DNA from 4 places in the Streptomyces sp. 796.1 genome. Region 2 is predicted to be linked to each of the others. Evidence: riboswitches for the same ligand, from Rfam matches in the RefSeq annotation. Region 2 holds a riboswitch; each other region holds the start of a gene.
The links. A riboswitch is a leader RNA that binds a small molecule or an ion and turns the genes downstream of it on or off. The one in region 2 is predicted to bind cyclic di-AMP.
Positions count from the first base shown of each region.

Region 1: another riboswitch for cyclic di-AMP. It lies ahead of ACMA1D_RS27550 (M23 family metallopeptidase); the one in region 2 lies ahead of ACMA1D_RS32125 (C40 family peptidase).
Region 3: another riboswitch for cyclic di-AMP. It lies ahead of ACMA1D_RS12725 (transglycosylase family protein); the one in region 2 lies ahead of ACMA1D_RS32125 (C40 family peptidase).
Region 4: another riboswitch for cyclic di-AMP. It lies ahead of ACMA1D_RS23930 (M23 family metallopeptidase); the one in region 2 lies ahead of ACMA1D_RS32125 (C40 family peptidase).

Region 1 is NZ_JBLIWA010000048.1:42,716-47,920, reverse strand. It holds gene ACMA1D_RS27560 (DUF6227 family protein) at 320-1,231, shown strand; gene ACMA1D_RS27555 (PP2C family protein-serine/threonine phosphatase) at 1,978-3,132, shown strand; cyclic di-AMP (ydaO/yuaA leader) riboswitch at 3,292-3,460, shown strand; gene ACMA1D_RS27550 (M23 family metallopeptidase) at 3,472-4,842, shown strand; gene ACMA1D_RS27545 (aldo/keto reductase) at 5,027-5,205, shown strand, end outside.
Region 2 is NZ_JBLIWA010000106.1:84,905-90,109, reverse strand. It holds gene ACMA1D_RS32130 (hypothetical protein) at 128-727, opposite strand; gene ACMA1D_RS32125 (C40 family peptidase) at 1,022-1,495, opposite strand; cyclic di-AMP (ydaO/yuaA leader) riboswitch at 1,500-1,651, opposite strand; gene ACMA1D_RS32120 (SAM-dependent methyltransferase) at 2,110-3,141, opposite strand; gene ACMA1D_RS32115 (TauD/TfdA dioxygenase family protein) at 3,754-4,659, shown strand; gene ACMA1D_RS32110 (FcoT family thioesterase) at 4,670-5,205, shown strand, end outside.
Region 3 is NZ_JBLIWA010000015.1:132,603-137,807, reverse strand. It holds gene ACMA1D_RS12740 (glycosyl hydrolase family 18 protein) at 1-319, shown strand, start outside; gene ACMA1D_RS12735 (GNAT family N-acetyltransferase) at 534-1,130, opposite strand; gene ACMA1D_RS12730 (DUF1266 domain-containing protein) at 1,316-2,923, opposite strand; gene ACMA1D_RS12725 (transglycosylase family protein) at 3,123-4,451, opposite strand; cyclic di-AMP (ydaO/yuaA leader) riboswitch at 4,455-4,664, opposite strand.
Region 4 is NZ_JBLIWA010000038.1:123,440-128,644, forward strand. It holds gene ACMA1D_RS23920 (M16 family metallopeptidase) at 1-1,117, shown strand, start outside; gene ACMA1D_RS23925 (M16 family metallopeptidase) at 1,171-2,538, shown strand; cyclic di-AMP (ydaO/yuaA leader) riboswitch at 3,382-3,543, shown strand; gene ACMA1D_RS23930 (M23 family metallopeptidase) at 3,557-4,480, shown strand; gene ACMA1D_RS23935 (winged helix DNA-binding domain-containing protein) at 4,793-5,205, opposite strand, start outside.

The sequences.
Region 1 (5,205 bases), on a different contig from region 2:
CAGTCTTGATCGGCCTCCGCCGCGCGCCCGGGGGCGGAATTTGCGGGTGAGCACGGGCAAACGCCGGGCGGGCCCGATCGGCATATGCCGGGGCCGGGGCGCACGCCGGCGCATCCGGAACCCGTCGCAAGGGGGTGACGGGGCGCCGGGCGGGCGGGGCGTAGGGGTGGCGCAAGCCATGGCGCGGAACCGTCGCACGGTGGCGAACCTGCGATGGCTTCCGGAAAACCCGTCCCGTGGCTCGTATCCACTTCGCTACCGTAAGTGGCGAGGGGGTCGCTGGGGGGCGCGGCGTGGCAATGGTCGGGAGGAGAGGAACGTGGGGCACGCAACACCGGGCGGCGAACATCCCGCTGAGCACCTCGACGGGCTGCTGGCCCGCGCCCAGAACGGCTTCGAGATCGACGACGCGCTGGCCGCCAGGTTGCGCGGCGCGCTGATGCACCAGTCGGAGCTGCGCTCCTGCCGCCAGTGCAACGGGCGCTCGACGCCGGTCGGCTGCAACACCTACCGCCACGTCTTCCTGCTGCCGGACGGGAGCAGCGAACTCCTGTGGGAGCTGGAGCACAACACCTCGCCGGTGTCCGACGCGGGCCCCGCGGCGCTGCCCCAGCCGCTGGACGGCGAGCTGCGCCAGGACCGGCCGGGCGGCGCGGAGGCCCCGGCCACCGAGCGCGCCCCGGCCGCGGTGACCGCCCCGGACCCGACCCCGGCCGCCCCGGCCCCGGTCAGCTACGAGCTGTACGCGGACGAGCGCTCGCTCGAAGTCGCCGAGCGGCGGATCCACGAGCGCATCGGCGGGGTGCTCTGGGACGAGCTGGAGAGCATCCCCTTTTGGTTGCCGGAGCAACTACGTACGCCGGTCGGCTCGTTCGCGCCGCAGCGCGCGTACGCGATAGACGACTCCGCCGACCACGCCCGCCGGGTGCTGCGCCGCGCGGAGAACCCGGACCGTCCGGGCGAGGACGTACGCGCCCTGCTGACCACGGCGTTCGCCCACGACATCGCCCTGGCCACCAAGCCCAGGCTGCGTACGGGCAACCCGGACACCACCTGGTGCCGCTACTACGAGCACGCGTTCTTGCTGGTGGGCGGGGACGAGGTGGTGCTGTGGGAGTTGGAGCACAACCTGACGTCGGACGGCCGGCTGGTGTGCGAGGTGTATCTGGACGAGGCGGCGGCGGAGTGCGCGGCCGACCGCCACGCCCGCGCGCTGGGCGTCGAGCTCTAGCGACCAGGAAGTCGTGGGCCGGTGGGGGCGGGTGACGGCCCGTCGCAGGGCGGAGCGGCCTCGCCCCCGCCGCCCGCGAAGGCCGCCCCCGTTCCCCGCCTCGGGTACCGCCGCCCCTCCCGACTGAGGCGGCTGCCGGACCCGTGCGCGCGTCCGGCTGCCGGACCCGCGCACACCCGCCTCGCCCTGCCTCTCTGCCCGGCCGGCCGCCGTGCGCGTACCTGATCGCCTCGCGCGCGTACCGGCTCGCCTCGTGTGCGTATCCGCCGGCCGTGGGTGGCGCCACCCGGTCGGCGTCCGTCGGCACGATCGTCGTCACCGCCCGTCGTCACCGACCGCGGCCGGCCCCGACCGTTCGCGTGCGGGACCGGGCTTGCGGCCGGCTGCGGCCGGCCCCGCGATCGTGGCTGTGGCTGTCTGGTATCCCGCCCGCCCCGCGGCTGCCCCGCCCCCTTCTGCCTCCCGGCCCCCTCCGATCCGTACGCCCGTTCCGTACGCGCATTCCGTACGCCCGCCTCGTCCGCCGCTGCGTACGCGCTCCGCCCCGGCGGTGAGCCGCTGGCTTCCGGCGCGGGACGCTGCCTCGTACGGGTTCCGTCCCGGGGGGTGAATAGGCCGCTTGGGGGGCTGGGGTCGCTCGCGAGGGGTGGGGGTGGGGAGGTTCGGGGTGGTGGTGGGAAAGGTGTGACGGATGCGGGTGAAGGGGGCTGTGTAGGGTGCGGGCCAGCCGAGAGCGGGAGCAGCGCGTGGGGAACCCCGGGTGGGACGGAGCGGAAGCGGAGTCGCCGCGCGCCGCGCATGCCCGGAATGTCCTGCGCTGGCTCCCCGCCGTCCTGCTCGCCGGCGGTGTCGTCTTCGACCTGCTGACCCCCTCGCACTACACCGCGTCGCCGTTCCTCACCGCCGCCTCGCTGATCGCCGCCCCGCTGTTCTCGCTGCGCTGGACGAGCGTGGTGGCGGCGACCGCAGTCGCCACCGCGGTCCTGCTGGCGTTCGCGCACAGCGCCGCCGACCGGGCGCTGTCGGTGACCGAGGTGGCGACCGTGGCGACCGTCGCCCTGTTCGCGCTGGCCATCAACCGGGTGGTGCGGCGCAACTACCGGCAGCTCGCCACCGTCCGGGTGGTCGCCGAGGCCGCGCAGCGCGCCGTACTGCCCGCGCCGCCGGCCCGGACGGGCGCGCTGCGGATCGCCGCCAGGTACGTCGCGGCGCAGACCGACGCCAGGATCGGCGGCGACCTGTACGCGGTGCAGGAGTCCCCGTACGGCGCCCGCGTGCTCATCGGGGACGTACGGGGCAAGGGCCTGGACGCGGTGGAGGCGGTCGCCGTGGTCGTCGGGGCGTTCGGCGAGGCGGCGGAGCAGGAGCCCGCGCTGGAGGGCGTGGTCGACCGGTTGGAGCGGGCGTTGGACCGGGAGGGCGACCGGCGGGCCGGGCTCGACCAGTTCGAGGGGTTCACCACCGCGGTCATCGGCGAGATCGACGACGCCGGCAGCGGCCGGCTCCGGCTCATCAACCGCGGCCACCCGCCGCCCCTCCTGTTGCTGCCCGACGGCAACGTACGGGAACTGGTGCCGGCCGCGGGCGCGCTGCCGCTCGGCATGGGAGACCTGGCGGCCTGGCAGGACACGGTGACGGAGACGGCGTTCCCGGCCGGTGCGACGCTGCTGATGCTGACGGACGGGGTGACCGAGGCGCGCGACGAGACCGGCCGGTTCTACGAGCCGACGCAGCGGCTCGGCGGCCGGCGCTTCGCCAGCCCCGACGGGCTCCTGGACACGCTGATCGCCGACGTGACGCGGCATACGCACGGGCAGCGAGTGGACGACATGGCGCTGCTCGCGCTGCGCCGGTCGGGCCCGGGGCTGGCCCGGCGCGGCGGGCGCGGCGATGGCCGTTGACTGCGCTGGGTAGTCGATCTTGACCAGGCTGCTGAAGTTCGGTAGGCGGTCCGGCAAAGGCGGTGCCCTATTCCCCAGAACAGCTTGGAATCACACCCGAGCCTCTATTAACGTTCGATAACGCAGCGCGGTCGTCACCGCCGCCGCAAGAGGCGGCTCCGTGCGCCGTCGCCGAATTCCTCAGGCACGACACCGCCGTTCCCGGCGGGGCCGAGACGAGGGAACCGGGGAACCAACCCTTGGGGTGAATCGGGTCGTCCACGGCCCGTAGGAGACCTTCCTGCTCCGAACCCGTCAGCTAACCCGGTAGGCGAGAAGGAAGGAAAGGAGCACGCCTCCGTGGCGTCCAACAGGTCTGCCTCCGGCCCGGCTTCTCCCGCGGCCGACCCCGCCGAACATGCCGGCGGTCCCTTCGCCGGGCACCCCGGCGGGCAGTTCGCCGCGCACCCCGGGGGCCAGGTCGCGGCGCACCCCGGTGGCCACCCCGACGGCCATCCCGGCGGGCTCCCCTTCGCCGGCCGTACGGACGAACTCCCCGGCGCGGCAGTCGAGATGACGGATGAGATGACGCTCGGGACGGCGCCCGGCGCGGCGCCCGAGCCGGCGCCCTGGGGCGACCCGCCACCCTGGGGCGCGTCCGAGGACGAAGCCCCGGGCAGCGCGCCCGGGGAGGAGTGGAACCCCACCGCCGAGAGCGTCGCCCCGGTCCGCGGCCGGCACCGGGTGGTGAAGCAGCGCGGCGGCTCGATGGCCCGCAGCGGTGCCGTGCTCGGCGTCGGGGTCATCGCGGCGGTCGGCGCCGGCGGCATGGCGAGCGCCAAGGACCGCCCGCAGGCCGCGCTGTCCGTCCCCGACCTCGGGGCCGCGGCCGACGCCCTCGTCGACTCCCTGCCCGACGCCGACCAGATCCCCGGCGTCGGGCCGCTGCTGGCGGACGGCGGCGGGCAGCCGGCGTCCCCGGTGCACCCGGCGGACCGTACGCCGCTGAGCCAGGCCGGGCTGACCGTCGAGGAGACGGCCAACGGCACGGCCAACGCGGGCGAGGCGCTGCGCGCCCGCATCCTCCAGCAGGCCGAGAACCAGCAGAACGCGGCGGACGCGGCCGAGCGCGAGGCCGCCGAGCGGGTCGCGGCGGAGCGGGCCGCGGCCGAGGCGGCGCGCAAGAAGGCCGCCGAACAGGCCGCGGAGCAGGCGAAGAAGCGGGCCGCCGAGGCCGAGGCCAAGCGCAAGGCCGAGGAGGCGAAGCGGGCCGCGGAGGCCAAGGCGGCGGAGGCCGCGCGCAAGGCGGAGGCCGAACGCCGCGCCAAGCTCGCCGCCAGCTACGCGCTGCCGGTCGGCTCGTACACGCTGACCTCCACGTTCGGCCAGGCCGGCGACATGTGGTCGGCCAACCACACCGGCCAGGACTTCGCCGCCCCGACCGGCACCCCGGTCAAGGCGGTGCACGGCGGCACCATCACGCAGGCGGGCTGGGCCGGTTCGTACGGCTACCGCATCGTCCTCACGCTCCCCGACGGCACCGAGGTCTGGTACTGCCACCTGTCCTCCATGACGCAGACCTCGGGCCAGGTCGGCACCGGCGACGTGATCGGCCGGGTGGGCGCGACCGGCAACGTCACCGGGCCGCACCTGCACCTGGAGGTCAGGCCGGGCGGCGGCGCGCCGATCGACCCCGTGGCGTGGCTGCGGGAACACGGCCTCCAGCCGTAGCGGGCCGGCGGGGCCGCGGGGCCCGCGGGCCGGTGGGTGGGGCGTGCGGCGCGGTGGCGCGTCCGGCTCGTGCGGCCGGTTGGTCCGCAGGGCGCGTACGGCGCGTACGGCGTGGGTGACCCGTACGGCGGATCGGCGGGGCGGGGCGGGAATAGGGCGCTGGGCGGGGCCGTTGGCCACGGGCATGGTTGAACACGTACCGAGCACACGGGCCCGCCTGATCGGCGACGTCGAGGTCTTCCCGCTCTCGCTGGGCGGCAACGTCTTCGGCTGGGGCGCCGACCAGGCGCAGTCCTTCGCCATCCTGGACGCCTACGCGGGCGCCGGCGGCAACTTCATCGACACCGCCGACGTGTACTCGGC
Region 2 (5,205 bases):
GCCGTCGACACGCAGAGCGCGTGTCGACGGCACCTGTGGAGCAAACGGCCGGTGGCGGCCTCACCGAGCGGGCGGGGCGACTGCTGGCCCCGAGCGCACCAGTGCGGTCAGCCCGGCGTCAGCAGGGTCAGCCCAGCGAGCTGAGCAGCGCGGCCAGCGCGTCGGGCGCGCCCTTCGGCAGGTCCGCCACCGCGTTCAGGTTGAACAGTTGCTCACCCTCGCGCAGCGGCGACTTGCCGAACGTCTTCTTGAACAGCTTCTCGCCCTCGCCGGTCAGCGCGGTCCGCACGTCAACGGCCTTGATCTGCTTCTGCGTGACCTGGGCGTTGTCCCGCTTGATGGTGTAGGTCAAGAACTGCGCCTGCCGGGCCTTGGCCCGGTTGACCGACGCGTGGACCACGGTCCGCGGGGTCTTGTCCACGTAGTTGTGGACCTTGCTCAGGTCGAGGCGGTCATCCCGGTCACGGAAGCTCAGGCCACCCTGCAACTTGGCGTAGTCCCGGGTGCCCTCGGTCAGCGGGAGCGACACGCACTGGCGCTGCTTGCCGGTCAGCCGTGCCTTCCCCGTCGCGACCAGCTTGATCTTCGCCTCGGCCAGCCGCTTGGCGGCGGGCTTGGTCAAGCAGAACTCGGCCTTGCCGTTCTTGATCGGCAGAGTCGCCTCACGTGCCTGGGCCGGCGTCATCGCACCCGCCAGTGCCACGGCAACGACGGCGACACCGGTCATTCCTCGCATCATGACTAGTCCTCATGGATCAGGCTGACCGTGATTCGGTCGGCACGTGAGGACAACGCCGGGTGCCTCCTGCGGGTGACGAACCCAGGGGGACAATCACCCGGCTCAGTGAGCGCGTGGGCGGAGCGCGCCGCGAGGCGGCCGGCGCCCGTACCGCTTGCACGCGCCCGGCGGCCGGGCGGGCAGTGCACGTCATCCGGGCATACCCCTCGCGTACTGCTCGCACGCCCGGGCGGGCGGTGGCCACGACGACCCCCGTCCACCCGGGCGGTGGTGCGAGGGCGCCTAGCGGACCCGGCCGTACCAGACCTTCTTGGTCCAGATCTTCTCCAGCCGCACCGACTTGCCGGGCTTCGGAGCGTGCCAGATCTTGTTGTTCCCGGCGTAGATGCCCACGTGGTAGACGTTCCGGCCGGAGTGGAAGAAGACCAGGTCCCCCGCCTTGCGGGAACCTGCGGACAGGTGACGGGTCTTGTTGTACTGGGCGGCTGCCGTGCGCGGCAGCTTCTTGCCCGCCTTCTTGAACGAGTAGAGCGTGAGCCCGGAGCAGTCGAACCGGTGCGGACCGGCTGCCCCGTACTTGTAGGGTGCGCCCTTCTTGCCTGCCGCGACCTTGAGCGCCTTGTGGGAGGCGGTCGCCGCCTCGGCGTCGGCGGTCATCGCGGGAAGGAAGGCCGACCCCGCCAGCACCGTCGCGGTGAGGGCTGACGCGGTGCCGAGGCGGGAAGCGAGCGCGGGTATACGAGCCTGCGCGGACATACAGAAGCCCTTCGTCATCCGCCTGCGAAAGATGACCTGTCGGGTTCGGACTGGCGAAGTTGCCCGGCCACCTGCGTGGCTTCACCCCAAGGACCACCGACTTCGTGGTCCGTCGTGCTTGGGTCTCCCGTTCCTGCCGATCTGCGATCTACTCCTTGGTCCGTGCGGCGGCAGGACTCGGCGTCCGCCCGGACCGCCCCGCCGTGGTGACGGGGGCTTGGTGGTGTCGGATAGGGATACTGCGCCATCCACGGCCCGAATTCGCAGTCGAAAGGGCTGTATGTGAAGTTCTTCACCTTCGTCGGTGATGGCGAACCGCACCGCGAAACGTCCCCCGTACGAGTCCGTATCACCCGTCCTGACCTGCGGAAATGCAAAATCGGACGAGGGGGGTCCGGGGTGCGGACGACGACTGGGCCACCCGGCCCCCGTCACGGCCGGGTCCGGAGTGTGGATGGTGATGAGACGTCACGCCGCGCTCCTGGCCGCGCGTCGGCGGATCGGACGCCCCGTAGGACGCCCGACGCTGCGATGCGCCACGGATCATGCCAAGGCGGGATGGTTCCGGCAATACGGATTTCAGTGCCGGCTCCCGGAGTGTCCGGGCGGGCCGGTCAGTCCTCGGCGTCGAACGGGTTCACACCGGTGAAGGCCCGGAACTCCTCACCCGGCACCAGCCGCCGCGACCGCACCTGGCTGAAGCCGGCCTCCCGGAACTGGCCGACGAGCGTCTCGGGGTGCGGCAGCGGCCCGGTGAAGTCGGCGTACGCGCACCACAGGTTGAGCATCTCAAGGCCGGGACCGCCGCCCTGGCAACTCGTCGTCAGGAGCAGCTTGCCCCCGGGCATCAGGAAGGAGCGCGCCCGCTCCAGCACCTTGATCCGTTCGCCCTGCGGGAAGTAGTAGATGTTGTTGTGCAGCGTGACCAGGTCGAACTTCTGGTCCGTGGAGTAGGTCCGCAGGTCTCCCCGGGCGATCTCCACCCGGTCGGCAAGTCCCCACTTGTCCAGGTTCACCCGGGCCTGCTCGACCACCTCGCTCTGGAGGTCGATCGCCACGGCCGTCAGCCGGTCGTTGAGCGAGGTGGCGTGCCGCACGTACGTACCGCTGCCGCACCCCACCTCAAGGAGGCGCACCGGCGCGGTGCGGTCCACGTGCTGCTCCACCACCCCCTGCACGGCGGGTTCCAGAACCCGGGACGAGCGGGCGATGAGCGCGCCGTCCTGATCGGCGATCGACACCCGCCGGCCTTCGCGCAGCATGTTCGGCGCGTCCAGCAGCAGCGGGGCGTGGAAGCGCATGAGCTGTTCGAGCAGCGCCGCGTACGCGTCCGAATCGGGCCGGGCCAGCCCCTTGGCGAGCCGGCTGCGCAGCCGGTACCGCCCACCGCGCTGACCGAGGTCCCCCACCCGCACCCCCATGTCGAGCCAGGAGCCGAGCAGCTTCTCCTCCTCGTGCAGGCCGAGCTCATCGGCGAGCGCGGGGGCGTCCAGCGGCTGCTGTGCGAGGTGCCGCAGCACCCCGCTGGTGGCCGCCGCGGCCAGGAAGGAGGCCCGGTAGACGGGGGCGGAGAGGTCCTTCGGCATGCGCACCGCGAGCGGGAGCTGACGGCTGCGCACCAGCTTGGCGAACGTCTTGATCTTCACAGGGGTGTCCTCATCTGTGTACGGGGGAGCAGGGCGGCGCGCGCGGCAGCGGCTCGATGCGACGGCTGACCGGCGGGCCTCGACCCGCGACCTGACGCCCAGCGACACGGCGCGGGGCAAGCGGGAACGCGCGGGAGGGGAAAGAACGGCGCACGCGGAACGTGACGGTGGGCGGGCGCTGGGGGCTGACTGCCCAACACGCCCGGGGCCCACACGTCGTACGCCGAAGCGACGCGCCCGACAGGTGTATCAGGAGATTCACCGATGGCGTCCGTCGAGCCGTGCCCCGTATGCGCACTCCGATGCGCTCCGGCGCACTGGATTCCTCGGGAATCTCCTGCCCGTGACGGTGGCAGGGCGCCACGCGCCCGAAACGGCGGTCCACTCGTACGGGTGATGAATGGTCCGGTCGGGTTGGGCCACCCGGTGGTTGGCACCGCCCATACGGGCCAAGGCGGGCTTACCCGTTCGGGGGACCGTCCGTCGAACGCCCGTCGGGGAGGCAACCCCTCCGTTTCAGCGGGCTTGAAGGCCGACCTAAGCCGGTTACTGAACGGTGGGACCGTCAGTGATTTCTCTTAACCAATCAGGCACGGCCCACTGGGGGAGATTATGACCACCGCACCACAAACGGACACCGCGCTGGGTGTCGATGTCGAAATCGATGTGCTGAACGCCCCGGACGAGGACATCGCCGAACTCAAGAAGAAGGTCTACGAACACAAGATCGTGGTCCTCAAAGGGCAGCACCTCTCCGCCGCCGAGTTCGTTTCCTTCGGCCACCGCATGGGCGAGGTGGAGACCTACTACCAGCCGATGTACCACCACCCCGAGCACAAGGAAATCTTCGTCTCCTCGAATGTGAAGGAGGCGGGACAACAAGTCGGCGTGCCACAAACGGGAAAGTTCTGGCACCACGACTACTCGTTCATGGCGCGCCCGTTCGGGCTCACCCTGATCTATCCGCAGGTGGTGCCGAAGGAGAACCGCGGCACCTACTTCATCGACATGGGCAAGGCGTACCGGAAACTGCCACAGGCCATGAAGGACGCCCTCGCGGGATCCAGCAGCCGCAACAGCGTCCGGCGGTACTTCAAGATCCGCCCCGACGACGTCTACCGGCCCATCACCGACGTACTCGCCGAGATCGAGGACCACACCCCGGCCGTCACCCACCCCACCGTCTTCCCGCACCCGGTCACCGGCGAGCCGCTGCTCTACATCAGCGAGGCGTTCACCTACGAATTGCAGGCCGCCGACGGGTCGCCGCTGCCCGATTCCCTGTTGCGCGACGTGCTTGCCGCGGTCGGCCAGGCCGATCCCACTTTCCAGCACGAGAACATCCACCTCCAGACCTTCGACAAGGGCGACCTGCTGGTCTGGGACAACCGCAGCCTCGTGCACTGCGCCCGGCACACCGTCAAGCCCGAGCCGACCGTCTCGCACCGGATCACGGTCCACGACGACCACGAGTTCTACGCCGGAATCGGCGCCCGGCAGTCGGCAGAAGGCCGCTGAGAGACAACCAGTGGACCTCATCAACACCAGCACCGCACGATCCACCCAGTACGGCTGTGACGAGCCGCTCCTCAACCGGGTCCTGACCCCCTACAAACCGCACTGCCGCTATCTGAAGGCCGCCACGGTGACGCGCCAGGGCGAGCCGAGGGACGGTGGGCGCGTCAGCGCGCGGGGCGAATTCACCATTCCCGAGTCGTGCTACATCGACGACACCGGACACTTCAACGCGGTCGAATTCAACCTGTGCTTCAACCAACTCGTCTACTACCTGCTGGCGAAGTCCGTGAAAGAGCGTGCCATGTGGCCGTTCGACGCCTGGACCCTGGACGAGTACTGGGCTCGACAGCTTCCCGACATTCTCATCGTGGATTTCCGCAGCACCTTTCGGCGCGCCATGCGCGGGCGCGGGTTCTGGGGCGAGATCGACGTCGTGGGCGTCGACGAGCGCGAAGCCGACGGCGGATCGATCGTCCTGGTCAGCACCTTGTGCCGGTACGGCGACGGCGACGTACCGACCTGCCACGGCGGAGTGCGCCTCGCAGT
Region 3 (5,205 bases), on a different contig from region 2:
CTACCGCGTCGGCGACGGTGGCCGCGCACTGCACCGCACCACCCGCGAGGCACAGGCCCTGCGGAAGCGGGTCGGCGCCCGCTACGAGTGGGACGAGGCTTCGCGCACCCCGCACTTCAGCTACCTGGACGAGGGGCGCCGGCGTGTCGTCTGGTACCAGGACAGCCGTGGCATCGGCGCCCATCTGCCGACCCTGCGCGCGCACGGCGTGGTCAACACGGCCCTGTGGGCACTGGACTTCGAGGAACCGGCCCTGTGGAAGACCCTGGCGGACGGCGCCCGCACCGGGGCCGGCAGCAGCGACAGCGGCAGTCCGTAGGGTGAACCACCCTGCACCGGGCGAACGCAGCGAGAGCCGCCCGCACCCGTGGGTCTCGCTCTACGCCCACACCCAACCCGGCGGCCGACCGTAGGGCGAACCACCCCGCACAGGGCGAACGCGGCGGGCGACGGTCCGCCGCCGAGCCGCAGGCCACCCGGCGGCGGACGGCGCCGAACCCACCGCCAGCCCCCGCCCAGTGACTCCGCCCAGGTCACCCCGGGTCCGCGGGGCTGGCAGGGCCGGGTGTCGGGTTCTGCTGCTGTTCGGCCCAGTCCGCGCGGCGCAGTTCGTACTCGACCTCGCCGTGTTCGGTGCCCGGCAGCGGGTCGTCGAAGTGCACGTGGAAGGTGCGTACGTAGCGGAGTCCTGACTTCTCCATCACCCGGCGGGAGGCCGTGTTGACCGCCATGGTCTCGGCCCACACGCGCTCGACGCCCAGGTCGGTGAACCCCTTGCGGAGCAGGGCGCGGGTCCCTTCGGTGGCGTACCCCCGTCCCCAGAACGCCGCCTTCAGGCGGTAGCCGAGCTCCACCTCGCGCACGCTGCCGTCGGCCGGCGGCTGGAGGCTGAGCCACCCCACGAACTGCCCCGAGTCCCGCTCGAAGGCCGCCCAACGGCCCGCGGGGCCCGACGCGTAGTCGCGCAGGATCTTCGGCAGCACCTCGTTCTCGATCACGGCGCGTGGCGTCGGCTCACCGGTGAGGTAGCGCATCACGGCGACGTCGCCGTCCAGGTCCACCAGGTGGTCCACGTCGGCCTCGGTGAACCGGCGCAGCAGCAGGCGTTCGGTCGTCAGGAACACGGTCATTTGGCACACGACTCTCGTCGGGGGCAGGAGACAGCCGTCATGGTGCAGGGAGCCGGCCCGGGTCGTCCAAGCCATTTCCGCCGGGGCCGGGCACCTCCGGCGCGGCGGCCCGGGGGCGTGACACGCGTCCGGCCCGGACAGCTCGACCGGCCCGGACGACCCGCACGGCCGGGCCCCGCGTGCGCCTACTTCCAGGGGATGTTCCGCCACGGGCTGCCGGGGTCGGACATCAGCAGTTGGTGGGCCGCCGCCATGTCCTCGTACCAGTCGCCGAACTCCTCCTCGTCGAAGTGCAGACAGCGGCCGAGGATGTAGGCGGCGGAGAAGTCCTGCCAGGAGCGGTAGTTGGCCTGGCTGAGCCGGCCGGCGCGCAGCACGCCCTGCTCGGCCTCCTCCAGGGTGCAGTAGCGGGCTCCGAGCCCCCAGCGGGCCATGCAGGACGCCCGGCCGTAGTCCCACGCCTCCACCGAGCGGACGAACTTGCCCTCGCCCAACAGCCCGTCCGCGCGGAACCTGGCCTCGTACCGCATGATCCGGCCGATCAGCCGCCGCACCCCGGCCACCTGGGAGCGCACCTCGGCGTCGCTGCGCGGCTGGGCCACCGTCACCCCGTCGGGCGTGATGCGCGGCTCGGCGGCCTCGGCGGCACCGTGCCACAGGGCGCGCTCGGCCACCTGGCGCCAGTGGTCCACCTCGACGGCGCCGGCGAAGTCCAGCGCGAGCGAGCGGCGTATGCCGAGCGTGAACTCCCATACGGGGCTGGTCATTTCGGCCCGCAGCAGCAGGTCCTGGGTGCGCTGCCAGTCGGCCCGCGACCCGATCCCCCACCACTCGGCGAGCCGGTCCCGCTCGGCCGTGTAACCGCCGCCGTGGTAGGCCATGGCGTTCCACAGTTCGCCGTTGCTGACGGAGAGCAGCGCCCCGCAGGCCAGGCCGTGTGCGACCGGTCCGCGCAGCGGCCCGCCGATGTACAGGGCGCGGAGCCGGCGCGGAGGCTGGCTGCACCGGGCGGCCCGCTCGGCGTGCTGCTGCCAGACCGCGCGGTGGCTGGTCGTGGTCGGGAAGTACGCCTCGCAGGGGCTGCCCGGGTTGACCGCGAGCCACTGCGGGTCCTTCGCGCCCCACACCCGCGCGTACCAGCCCAGCGACCCGGAGTGGAAGACGGGGTCCTCGACCGGCGCCGGCAGCATCCCCTCGGTGTAGACGGCCAGGCAGTCGGTGCGGGTGCGCGGGTCGCGGTACGGGGTGAAGACGACGCTGTCGGGGTGGGCGTCCACCCGGGCCCGCGAGTCGGCCACGAACAGCGGCGTACGGGCCAGCACGTCGAAGTAGCCGGCCCAGTCGCCGCGCTCCTTCGCCTCGTACAGGTCCTGCTCGACGGCGCTGGGTGGCTGCCAGCCGGACGGCTGCTCCTGCTGCGACCGGGGCGCCGGCTGGGGGTGGGACACGGGGTAGTAGGCGCTGCCTGGCAGGGGCGCCGGGTACGGGGCGGGGGTGCTCGGCGCCGGGGGCGCGGCGGTCGGCGCGGGGCTGCCGTCCAGCGGCTGTGGCTGTGGCTGTGTGGGTGCCTGCGGCTGCGGCGCCTGGTCGTCGGGGGCCGGGGTGTCGACCGTGCCGCCGACGCCCCGGTGTTCGATGGCGCGCCGCGGATCGGCGGCGGGCGCGCTGCCGGCTCCGCGCGCGGCCTCGGTGCTGCGCGTCGGGCCGCCGACGCTCCGTACGGGACCTTCGGCACCGTGCTCGGGTTCGGCGCCGCCCGATGTCGCGGGTTCCTCCCCGTTCCACAACCCCATGACGGGGAACTCTACCCAGCGCCCGCCCGGCACTCCCCGAGCGGCCGGGCCCGTCACGCCCGGTGCCGGGGCGGGTTGCCCCGGAGAACGCCGATGTGCCCCTTCGCCGGGTGGGCGAAGGGGCACATCCGTGGTGCTGGGGCTGCCTGCCGCCCCGGTCAGCGACCGGTCAGTGGCAGCCGGTCAGCGACTGGGGTGATCAGATGCTGACACCCTTGGCGCGCAGGTACGCGATCGGGTCGACGTCCGAGCCGTAGCCGGCGCCGGTGCGGACCTCGAAGTGCAGGTGCGGGCCGCTGCTGTTGCCGGTGCTGCCGGACAGGCCGATCTGCTGGCCGCCGGAGACGCTCTGCCCGGCCGAGACGGTGAGCTGCGACAGGTGCGCGTACTGGCTGTAGTGGCCGTCCGCGTGGCGGATGACGACCTGGTTGCCGTACGAGCCCGCCCAGCCGGCGGAGACGACCTGGCCGGCGCCGATGGCCTTGACCGTGGTGCCGGTGCCGACGGGGAAGTCCACACCGGTGTGGTAGCCGCTGGACCAGCTACCGCCGGCCTGGCGGTACGGGGTGCCGGTGGAGCCGGCCACCGGGGCGGTGAAGCCGGTCGAGGTGGCGGCCTCGGTCTGCGGCTGGGCCTGCTGGACCGGCGCGGACTTGGGCGCGACCTGCTGCTTCGGGGCCTGCTGCTGCGGCGCCTTCGGCTGGGCGGCCTGCGGGGCGCGCTGCTGCTGCGGGGCCGGGGCGGCCTGCTGCTGCGGAGCGCTCTTCTGCGGGGCCTTCAGCGCGGAGCCGGCACCGGGCAGCGTCAGGCGCTGGTCCGGGTAGATCAGGTTGGGGTTCTTGCCGACGACGTCCTGGTTGCGGTCGTAGACGGCGCGCCAGCCACCGTTGACGTCGTGCGCCTGGGCGATCTTGAACAGGGTGTCACCGGAACGCACGGTGTACGAGGTGCCCGCGGTGTGCTGGTGGGTGCGCGGAGCGGACTTCACCTCGGCCTTGGGGGCAGCCTTGGGGGCGACCTTCGGAGCAGCCTTGGGGGCGGCAGCCTTCGGGGCGGCCTGGGGCGCGACCTGCTGGGTCGGGCGGCTGTCGCGAGTGGTGGTGTTGCCCTGCTCGCGGGCGCCGTCGGGGGCGATCTGCGGGGTCGGGCCGCCGGCGGTCAGGCCCGCCTTGACGGAGCACACCGGCCAGGCGCCGGGGCCCTGCACCTTGAGGACCTTCTCGGCGATGGCGATCTGCTGGTCCTTGGTGGCCAGGTCGGCGCGCGGCGCGTAGGCCGTGCCGCCGAAGGAGCGCCAGGTGCTGTCGGTGAACTGGAGGCCGCCGTAGAAGCCGTTACCGGTGTTGATGCTCCAGTTGCCGGTGGCCTCGCACTGGGCGACCTTCTCCCAGACGTCCACGGAGGCGGCGTTGGCCTGGGTGGCGCCCAGGAACGGGATGGCGAGGCCGGCGCCGCCAGCGGTCAGCGCGACGGAGATGCGCGCAAGACGACGGGGGCTGATGCGGCTGTGGCGTGCGCGAAAAGACATAGGGGTAGCCCTCTCCTATGCCTACGAGGTGAGCTGTCGGATTCGGGCTGGAGTTGCCCGGACGCGTCTGGTGCGGCGGGGTGCCGCGACACGTCTTCACCCCAAGCCGACCGCGCTGAGACGCGGTGCGGCACTTACCTGGTTCCCCCGCTCTTGCCGTCATGACTTTGAAGTTTCTCCTCGGCCAGCGGCAAGATTCGGCATTCCGGCGTCGGATACCCGCCTTCGTTTCAGCGGGATCGCCAACAAAACACATTCATTTCCCTGCCGACAAGCCTGAACCCGCCGATGGAGATCCATTGCAGCCGATAACTCGCGAGAAGAGATAACGCTCTGCACGGGATCTGTGCCGTACTGCGATATTTCGAAGTACGGGCCGCGGGCGACATCGCAGGCGGCGCGGGGTTCCCGCGATCGGAAGGGGATCGGGCGACCACAGCACGTGACAGATCATCGCGGGGCGCCGGTGAGGTGCACCACAGAGCCCGGAAAGTCCGAAAAGTTCTGTTCAAATGATCTTGTTCGGCCTCTTCGACGGAGCTCCCGACACTCTTCCGCGGCCCGCTTCTTGTGGCCCAGGCCACATTACTGGTCCTCGTCTGCGTCCCTGCTACCCAGGAATACGCGCCGAAACCGCGCGAGGTTGCCTCTCGCGCTAAGAATTCTGGAAATCCCGGCCAGCGCCCCGCCCGCCGGGCGATTCCCCTATTGATCGACTCCGCCCGCACGACGACCCGGTCGACATAGACGAGGG
Region 4 (5,205 bases), on a different contig from region 2:
GCGCACCAACTACTTCGAGACCATGCCGGCCCACCAGGTGGAGCTGGCGCTGTGGCTGGAAGCCGACCGCATGGGGTCGCTGCTCTCCGCGCTCGACGACGAGAGCATGGAGAACCAGCGGGACGTGGTGAAGAACGAGCGCCGCCAGCGGTACGACAACGTCCCGTACGGCACCGCGTTCGAGCGCCTGACCGCGATGGTCTACCCCGAGGGCCACCCGTACCACCACACCCCCATCGGCTCGATGGCGGATCTGGACGCGGCCTCGCTGGAGGACGCGCGGCAGTTCTTCCGCACGTACTACGCGCCGAACAACGCCGTGCTCTCCGTGGTCGGCGACATCGACCCGGAGCAGACGCTGGCCTGGGTCGAGAAGTACTTCGGCTCCATCCCGGCGCACGACGGCAAGCCCACCCCGCGCGACGGCGCGCTCCCCGACGTCCTGGGGGAGCAGGTGCGCGAGGAGGTGCGCGAGGAGGTGCCGGCCCGGGCGCTGATGGCCGCCTACCGGCTGCCGCACGACGGCACCCGGGAGGCGGACGCGGCCGACCTGGCGCTGACCGTGCTCGGCGGCGGCGAGTCCTCGCGGCTGCACAACCGCCTGGTGCGGCGCGACCGCACGGCCGTCGCGGCCGGCTTCGGGTTGCTGCGGCTGTCCGGTGCGCCCTCGCTCGGCTGGCTCGACGTCAAGACCTCGGGCGGCGTCGAGGTGCCCGCGATCGAGTCGGCCGTCGACGAGGAACTGGCCAGGTTCGCAGCCGAGGGCCCGAGCCCGGAGGAGATGGAGCGCGCCCAGGCGCAACTCGAACGCGAATGGTTGGACCGGCTGGCCACGGTCGGCGGCCGGGCCGACGAACTGTGCCGGTACGCGGTGCTGTTCGGGGACCCGCAGTTGGCGCTGACCGCGGTGAGCCGGGTGCTCGACATCACCGCCGCCGAGGTGCAGGCCGTCGCCGCCGCCCGACTGCGCCCCGACAACCGGGCCGTGCTCGTCTACGAGCCGATCGAGCCGGCGGAGAGCGCCGAGGGCGCCGAGCCGACCGAGCCGACCGACGTGGTCGAGGCCACCGGGACCGACGCAGCGACCGAGGACAACGAGGAAGGGGCCGACCGGTGAGCGACGCCGCAGCCACGAGCCAGACGAAGGCGACGGACACCGCCGTGACGAGCATGCAGTTCCACCCCCAGCCGCAGCCCGGCCAGCCCAAGCCGTGGGCGTTCCCCGCGCCCGAGCGCGGCCAGTTGTCCAACGGCCTGACCGTGCTGCGCTGTCACCGCCCCGGCCAGCAGGTGGTCGCGGTCGAGGTCAACCTCGCCGCGCCGCTTGAGGCCGAGCCGCAGGGCATCGAGGGCGTCGCCACGATCATGGCGCGGGCGCTGTCCGAGGGCACCGACCGGCACACCGCCGAGGAGTTCGCCGCCGAGCTTGAGCGCTGCGGCGCGACCCTGGACGCGTACGCGGACCACCCGGGGGTCCGGGTCTCGCTTGAGGTGCCGGCCTCCCGGCTGCACAAGGCGCTCGGGCTGCTCGCCGACGCGCTGCGCACGCCCGCCTTCCCCGCCGGGGAGGTCGAGCGGCTGGTGCACAACCGGTTGGACGAGATCCCGCACGAGCTGGCCAATCCGGCCCGGCGGGCGGCGATGACGCTCTCCAAGGAGCTCTTCCCGGCCGACTCGCGGATGTCCCGTCCGCGGCAGGGCACCGAGGAGACGGTGGCGGCCGTGGACGCCGCCGCGGTGCGCGCCTTCTACACGGCGCACGTACGTCCCGCGACGGCCACCGCCGTGGTCGTCGGCGACCTCACCGGCGTCGACCTCGACGAGGCGCTCGCCGACACGCTGGGCGCCTGGACGGGCGATGCCGGGCAGGCCCGCCCGGTGCCGGCCGTCGCCGCCGACGACACCGGACGGGTCGTCATCGTGGACCGCCCGGGCGCGGTGCAGACCCAACTGCTCATCGGCCGGGTGGGCGCGGACCGGCACGACCGGGTCTGGCCGGCGCAGACGTTGGGCACCTACTGCCTGGGCGGCACCCTCACCTCCCGGCTGGACCGGGTGCTGCGTGAGGAGAAGGGCTACACCTACGGCGTGCGGGCCTTCGCCCAGGTGCTGCGCTCCACGGCCGACGGCTCCGGCCTCTCGCTGCTGGCCATCAGCGGTTCGGTGGCCACCGAGGTGACCGGGCCGGCGCTGGAGGACGCCTGGAAGGTGCTGCGCACGCTGGCCGCCGAGGGGCTGACGGACGACGAGCGCGACGTGGCCGTGCAGAACCTGGTGGGCATCGCCCCGCTGAAGTTCGAGACGGCGGCATCGGTCGCCGGCACCCTCGCGGACCAGGTGGAACAGCACCTGCCGGACGACTTCCAGGCCCACCTCTACCGCCGGCTCGCCGAGACCGGCACGGTCGAGGCGACCGCGGCCGTCGTGAACGCCTTCCCGGTGGACCGCCTGGTCACCGTGCTGGTCGGCGACGCCTCGGCCATCGAGGAGCCGGTGAAGGCGCTGGGCATCGGCGACGTGCGGGTGGTCTCCGGCTGACGCCGTCCGATCCGGCGGCGGCCGGGCACGCGACCGACGGGCGCCCGAGTGGGCGGGGCCCCCGTCCGGCCGTCGCATGCCCGGCCGCCCAACGGCGCCCTGCCGCCGGGCCTGGCACTGCCCCTTGATCGGGCGGTGCGGAACCCGCCGCGCAGGTCCCGCCGTGTAGACCCCGCGGTGCAGAGCCCGCGGTGCAGACCAGTTGTACGGGCGTTCCGTACGGATTCGCCGTACGAAGCTGTTGCGCGGAGCCTTGGCGTACGGAGCCGTCGTACGCGTCGCTCCGTACGACAGGGAGCGCGGGCGGGGCCGCGCGCGTGGGCGGGTGGGTGGATGCCACGGCGGTCACGGCGACGGGCCTGAGTGCCCGAGACGGACTGAGTTCCTGAGACGGGCCTCCGCCTGAGCCGCTGACCGCCTCGCGCGCGTGCGCGCGCGTACGGGGAGTGCAAGGCAAGGGAGTGCGAGGAAAGTGGGGGCGGGCGCGGCGCGCGGAGCCCTGGTACGGCCTCGTACGCCCATATCGCCCGTGTCGCCTACCGGATTCACGAGGCGTCACGGGGCGCGGGAGCCGGCGGGGCGGCCGGTGCGTGGCGTCTGGTGAGGGGGCCGGGCGCGAGGCCGGGCGAGCGGGGCGCGGGCGCTCTGTTGCTGACGGAGCGTTAAGGAGCCGCGGAGTCAAGAGGGAATCCAGGGGCTTTCGGTATGTCTGGTTTGCTGGAGAGGCTGCCCATCTGCCGTGTGGCGTGCGCAACAAACAGCCGGTTCTGTTTGCCGATCAAAAGTGGTCCCGCTTAGCGTCAGGGCCGTTGTTCGTCACGCATCCGCCACATCCGTGGCACCGGACAACCATCGCCGAGTCCCTCTGGTGCGAGCCGAGGGAGCCGGGGACCCAAATCCCCTGGGGTGAATCGGCCGCCATCCTCTCGCGGGGCGTGGTGACCGTAGGAGACCTTCCTGCTCCGAACCCGTCAGCTAACCCGGTAGGCGAGAGGGAAGGAAAGGAGCACGCCTCCTCATGGCGTTCACCCGTGCCACCGGGCGGCACCGTCGCCCCACCCGTTTCGCCCGTAGCAGTGCGAATGTGGCGGGTATGGCCACTCTCGCCGCCTCCGGAGTCGTCGCCGGCATCGCGGCGCCCGCGATGGCCGCTTCCGGTGCCGATGCGTCGCCGGAACTTCAGGACACCGGCCTGCGCCAGGCCGTGACCCTGAACGACAACATCGCCGACAAGATCGGTGCCCAGGCTGACGCCCAGTACACCGCCGCCGAGCAGGCCGCGGCGGAGCAGCAGGCGGAGGAAGAGGCGCGCCAGCAGGCCGCCAAGCACGCCGCCGAGGTGAAGCGGAAGGCGGAGGAGGCCAAGCGCAAGGCCGCCGCCGAGGAGGCCAAGAAGAAGGCCGCCGCCAAGAAGGCCGCCGAGGCCAAGGCCGCCGCGGAGCGCGAGGCCCAGCAGAAGGCCAGCGAGCAGGCGAGCCAGACGGAGCAGACCGGGCAGTCCCGTGCCTCCCGCACCACCGAGCGCGCGGCGATCGGCAGTTACGTTTCGCCGATCGCGGGCAGCTACGTCTCCACCCAGTACAAGGCGTCCGGCGGCAACTGGTCCTCCGGCAGCCACACCGGCATCGACTTCCACGCCAGCACGGGCACCACGGTGCGTGCCGTGGGCGCCGGCACCGTGGTCGAGGCCGGCTGGGGCGGTGCGTACGGGAACAACGTCATCATCAAGATGAACGACGGCACCTACACCCAGTACGGCCACCTGCACAGCCTCTCCGTCTCGGTCGGCCAGACCGTGGCGCCGGGCGAGCAGATCGGCATCTCGGGCAGCACGGGCAACTCCACCGGCCCGCACCTGCACTTCGAGGCCCGCACCTCCGCGCAGTACGGCTCGGACATCGACCCGCTGGCCTACCTCAGGTCGCACGGCGTCAACATCTAGCCCCGGTTCACCACGCTTGGCCGGCCACCGCCCGCGGTGGCACGGTGGCGGTGTGCGCGCCCTTGCGCGCGGCCCCGCCGGGCGCCCCCATGCCGCGCGAGCGGCCCGCCCGGTCACGGCCCACCGCCCACCCGGCACTCGTTCTCCCGCCAAGGCCCCGGCTCCCGAAGCCGGGGCCTTCGGCGTGCCCCGCGCGCGTGCCCGCCCGTACGCGCCGACCACGGGCGCCAAACCCGGTGCGGGCCGCACGTTCGGGTGCGGGCAGGGGCAGTGCGGGCGTACGCGCGTGCGGGCGCGCGCGGGAGTTGGGGATTACGGCGCGGGCGCGTCGATGCGCACCCGGTCGCGGTCGTCACCGTCCTCGGAGAGGAAGGACGCCAGGGCCTGGCCCTGTTCGGCGACCGCGGTGCGGTCGGTGCGCGAGAGCCGGCGCAGCGGTGTCACGCGGACGGTGCCGTCCCGGACGGTCCAGGTCGCCGCGACGGTGCCGTCGACCAGGACGAAGCGGGCGCCGGTGACGGACAGCCCGCGGTGCGCGTCGTCGATGATCCGGCTGCGGTCGTGGTAGCCGAGCACCGCGTTGTCGAACGCGGGCAGGAAGCGTACGGGGGCGGGCGTGTCGGCGTCGGGGCGCGGCGCGTCCGGGAGGTCGAGGAGTTCCCGGCCCCGTTCGTCGCGGAAGGTCACCAACTCCGGGCGCAGGGCGCGGATCGCCGCGGGCAGCC